Regions from separate parts of the Rhodoferax mekongensis genome, predicted to be linked through region 2. Evidence: predicted binding sites of a transcription regulator. Region 2 holds the regulator's gene; the other holds the start of a gene.
What was found. The regulator FNR, encoded in region 2, switches genes on or off when oxygen is low (the NO sensors DNR and NnrR bind a similar motif). The targets are predictions, from matches to a motif close to TTGATNNNNATCAA.

Region 1 (2,405 bases), 130 kb from region 2:
GACAGCGAGGCCGCCCAGGCACACCAAGATGAATGTCCAGAGAATGATGGGCTCGTGCGCCATGGGCACGACATCCCAGCTCAGCCGGCCTAGAGCCCAGTGAGTATCAGTGAGAGTTTGGGAGGACATAGGTAGTCTCTTTGGCAAAGCGCCGGCTGCCACGATAGGCAGCCGGTGCGGAAAATCATTGTTGGACGACGGCGCGGTTAGCGTTGCGGATTTCCAGGGCAGCGATGACCTGGTCGGCGTTTTGCACGGTGCAAACGTCTTGCGGCATGCTCAGACCCATAGCTTTCACGTAAGCGTTACCGCCCCGTGCATCAATAGCCATCATGTGGTGCATACACATTTTTCCGTCTTCCACGCAGCGGTTCAGCACCTTGTCGTACAGACCGGCTTCCACGCTGCTGAAGCGTTGCACCGGATCACGCTCACTGGGTTTCACCAGGTTTGTGTAAGTGGCTTTGTCCAGCGTCTTGCCTTCGGTCTTGGCCTTGTTGACCCAGGCAGCGAAGTCTTCGTTGCTCAGTCCGTGGAACTTGAAGGTCATGCCGGAGAAGCCTGCGCCGCTGTAGTGGGAGGACATGCCCTTGAACACGCCGGGGCGGTTGATCACGGCGTTCAGCTCGGTTTGCATGCCAGGCATCGCGTAAATCATGCCGGCGAGGTCCGGCACATAAAACGCGTTCATGGTCGACGTTGCGGTCAGCTTGAACAAAATGGGGCGGTCCACCGGTGCTGCCAGTTCATTCACCGTGGCAATACCTTGCTCGGGGTAAAAGAACAGCCATTTCCAGTCCATCGCCACCACTTGCACTTCCATAGGCTTGACGTCAGCGGGCAATGGGCGCTGTGCATCAATGCGGTCCAAGGGGCGGTAAGGGTCGAGTTTGTGGGTGCCGATCCAGGTCAGGGCGCCGAGGGCAATGATGATGAGGAGCGGGACTGTCCAGATCACCAGCTCCAGAGAGGTGGAGTGGTGCCATTCAGGGTCATATTCGGCTTCCGTATTGCTCTGGCGGTATTTCCAGGCAAAAAACAGTGTCAATGCAATCACGGGGACGATGATGATCAGCATCAACAAGGTCGCGGTGATCACCATTTGACCTTGCTGCGCAGCGATATCGCCTGCAGGATTGAGTACAACAGCCTTGCTGCAGCCGGTAAGTCCGGCCGCCATGGCCATGGCGGCGAGCCAGCTGAGCTTGCGGAAAGCCTTGAGTTTGAACATGCTTGCTGCGCCCTTGGACAGAGCGCCTTGGTTGGATACAAAGGAATGAGCTTCCGACTGTAATTTCGCTAGCAAATTTGTCCATTGGACATTTTGTCCAAGATCAAAGTGTTTGACGGGGTGCTGGCAATCAGGGTTTTCCTGATCCTCAACTTGGCGGGAAAGGACGGAAACCCGCACCGCTTGGGTGTACAACGGTGGCGTGTCTGTTGTTTGAGGATTCTGCCTTTATGTACCAACCAGCTTCTGCGGCCCTTGCCGGGTCAGGTTACGAGAGTTCTGTGTCCCTGGCTGGTGCCCACACCGATGAAGATGTGACGCCGGGCGAAATCGCCGTCGGGGTCATCATTGGTCGCTCTTCGGAATATTTCGACTTTTTCGTGTTCGGAATCGCGTGCGTTCTGGTGTTTCCGGGCCTGCTTTTTCCCTTTTTGTCGCGTTTGGACGGTACGTTGATGGCTTTTGCCATCTTTTCGCTGGCGTTTGTAGCCCGCCCGGTCGGAACCGCCATTTCCATGGCCGTCCAAAGGCGCTGGGGTCGTGGCACCAAACTTACCTTGGCGCTTTTCATGTTGGGAGCCAGTACCGCCGGTATGGCCTTCCTCCCCAGCTATGCGACGGCGGGAACGACCGCCATCGTGGCGATGATCATTCTGCGCATCGGCCAGGGCTTGGGCCTGGGCGGTTCCTGGGATGGATTGCCATCTCTGCTTGCCATGAGTGCCCCCAAGGACCGCCGGGGTTGGTTTTCCATGGTCGGCCAATTGGGTGCCCCCATCGGTTTTGTGTTGGCGGCGGGTCTGTTTGCCTATCTGCACAGCAATCTGACTTCTGCTGAATTCCTGAGTTTCGGCTGGCGTTACCCCTTCTTCGTGGCGTTTGCCATCAATGTGGTGGCCCTGTTTGCCCGCTTACGCTTGGTTGTGGGCCAGTCCTATGCCGAGCGTTTGCAGGAATTGGAGCTACAGCCCGTGAGCGTGACCAAAGTCATGCGCGAGGAGGGCGGCAATGTGCTATTGGGTGCTTTTGCAGCTTTGGCAAGCTTTGCACTTTTCCATCTGGCCACCGTGTTCCCGCTTTCGTGGATTGCCATGTACTCAGAGCAATCTATCGGGGATGTGCTGGAGGTGCAGATCATTGGTGCCATGCTGGCGGCCATCGCCATCATGTTTTC
Region 2 (2,405 bases):
CCGGGAAACTCCGCAAACCTATGAAGTCAGCGTCGAAGGGCTGCCGGGGTTAACGGTGTCGACCGATGCCAGCATGGAAGTTGGCCCTACCGAATCGCGCTGGATCGCCGTCCGTGTGCAGCTTCCCTACGAAGGTGCGGCTCCCGGTTCGTACCCCATCCATTTCACGGTGAAATCGGCCCCCGTGTCTGCCGTAGTGACTGAAAAATCCGTGTTTATTGTTCCGCGTTAAGAAAGACTGCTTATGTCCAACCCTACAACCTCGTCCAACACTCCCGCTCCCTGGTGGAAGTTCGGTCATGTGTGGCTGGTAGTCTCCGGTCCGCTCATCGTGGTGGTGGCGAGTTTCCTGACCTTCTACATTGCTGTGCGTGGCATGGACCCCATCGTTGATGAAAACTACTACCAGGCCGGCTTGGACATCAACAAGTCTTTGGCGGCCAAACCTGAGAGCCTGGCCCCGGCCATGCAGGCACGCAACCATGCAGCGACAGGGGTAGTGCCCAACACTGCACCGCGCTAAAGCGGATTTTCAGGAGCGATGTATGCCGACAGGTAAATGGATGGCAGTCGTCTGGCCCGCTTTTCTGGCGGCCGGCGTACTGGAGATCGTGGTGTTTGCATTCATTGACCCACACGATCTGCATTGGCACGATGGCGCGCTACCGCTTTCACGCCAAGGGATTTACACCTTGGCGTTCTTCGTTTTCTGGGGGGTGACGCTGGCCTCCAGCGCCTTGACCGCCTTGCTCAATATGAGCGCTGCCGAGGTCAACGATTAGGAGTTTGAGTCCCGCTCAGTTGCAGACCTTGGGGTTGACAATGTCCTTCAGGGCCTCTGTGTTCAAGATGCGCACATGGCGCTGCTTGACTTCCACAATGCCGTCTTCCACGAATTTGGAGAATGTACGGCTCACGGTCTCAAGCTTCAGACCCAAGTAGCTTCCAATCTCTTCGCGGGTCATCCGCAACACCAACTCGCTTTGCGAGAAGCCGCGGGCATGCAGGCGCTGAACCAGGTTCAGCAGAAACGCAGCCAGTCGCTCTTCGGCTCGCATGCTGCCCAGAAGCAGCATCACGCCGTTTTCACGCACGATTTCGCGGCTCATGATCTTGTGGACATGGCGCTGCAGCGAATTCACTTCCCGCGAGAGCTCTTCAATGCGGTCAAAGGGCATGACGCAAACCTCGGCGTCTTCTAGAGCCACGGCATCGCATGTGTGGTGGTCGTTCACGATGCCATCGAGCCCTACGATCTCACCGGCCATTTGGAAGCCGGTCACCTGGTCGCGGCCGTCTTCAGAAGCAACGCACGTTTTGAAGAAACCGGTGCGGATGGCAAACAGGCTGGTGAATTTTTCTCCGTTGCGGAAGAGGGTTGCTCCGCGTTTGACTTTGCGGCGGCTGGCTACCACATCGTCGATTTTGTCCAGCTCTGCAGCGCTCAACCCCAAGGGCATGCACAGTTCGCGCAGGTTGCAGTTGGAGCAAGCCACTTTGATGGTGTGGGGGTTCAATGCCGCAGTCGCAACCGGAGTGATTGCGATAGAAGCGTGGGCGTCGTGAGACTTGGCGTTAGGCATTGCGTGTTCAAGCATGGTGTTCCCCTGATGCAAGTCAATTATGGTCCCGGTCATCCTGAAACTCCTTGATGTAAATCAAGGAGTTTGGCGGGCGCTTCGGTCACAGTCTGTGCGCTAGCTTGGAGTATTCATGAACGCAGCCATTGCATCCGCACCCATATCAGAACAACTATTGACCCGGTTTGATGTCTCCGGGCCGCGTTACACCTCGTACCCGACGGCGGATCGCTTTGTCGAGGCTTTCAGTGCGGACGATTACACCCAAGCCTTGCAGCAACGCCGGTCCGGGGCTGCTGCGCTGGCCTTGCCCTTGTCTCTCTACGTGCACATCCCATTTTGCGAATCGCTGTGCTACTACTGCGCTTGCAACAAGATTATCACCAAGCACCACGACAAGGCAGCTACGTATTTGCGCTACCTGACCCGGGAAGTGGAGCTGCACACGAAACTGATGGGAACGGGACAGTCCGTCAGCCAGTTGCACTTGGGTGGGGGCAGCCCCACCTTCTTAAGCGACGCTGAACTGCGGGAACTCATGGCGATGCTGCGCCGCAACTTCAGCTTTGCCGCCGGCGGTGAATATTCCATAGAGGTGGATCCCCGCACGGTTGATGCATCGCGCCTGGATACCTTGGCCGAGCTTGGGTTCAACCGACTGAGCTTCGGCGTGCAAGACTTTGACCCCGCAGTGCAGAAGGCCGTGCACCGCGTGCAGCCTGCCGAGCAGGTATTTGCCTTGGTCGACGCGGCACGGGCCCGCGGATTTGAGTCCATTAATGTGGACCTGATTTACGGCTTGCCCCGTCAAAGCCCCGAGTCGTT

Region 1: the regulator FNR is predicted to act here: its motif matches at 1,325-1,338, upstream of cyoA (ubiquinol oxidase subunit II).

Annotation. Positions count from the first base shown of each region.
Region 1 is NZ_CP132507.1:2,294,605-2,297,009, forward strand. Features, by position in the region: gene cyoB (cytochrome o ubiquinol oxidase subunit I) at 1-129, opposite strand, end outside; gene cyoA (ubiquinol oxidase subunit II) at 185-1,231, opposite strand; gene RAN89_RS11050 (MFS transporter) at 1,462-2,405, shown strand, end outside.
Region 2 is NZ_CP132507.1:2,162,087-2,164,491, forward strand. Features, by position in the region: gene ccoG (cytochrome c oxidase accessory protein CcoG) at 1-232, shown strand, start outside; gene RAN89_RS10450 (FixH family protein) at 245-523, shown strand; gene RAN89_RS10455 (hypothetical protein) at 546-782, shown strand; gene fnr (fumarate/nitrate reduction transcriptional regulator Fnr) at 798-1,517, opposite strand; gene hemN (oxygen-independent coproporphyrinogen III oxidase) at 1,714-2,405, shown strand, end outside.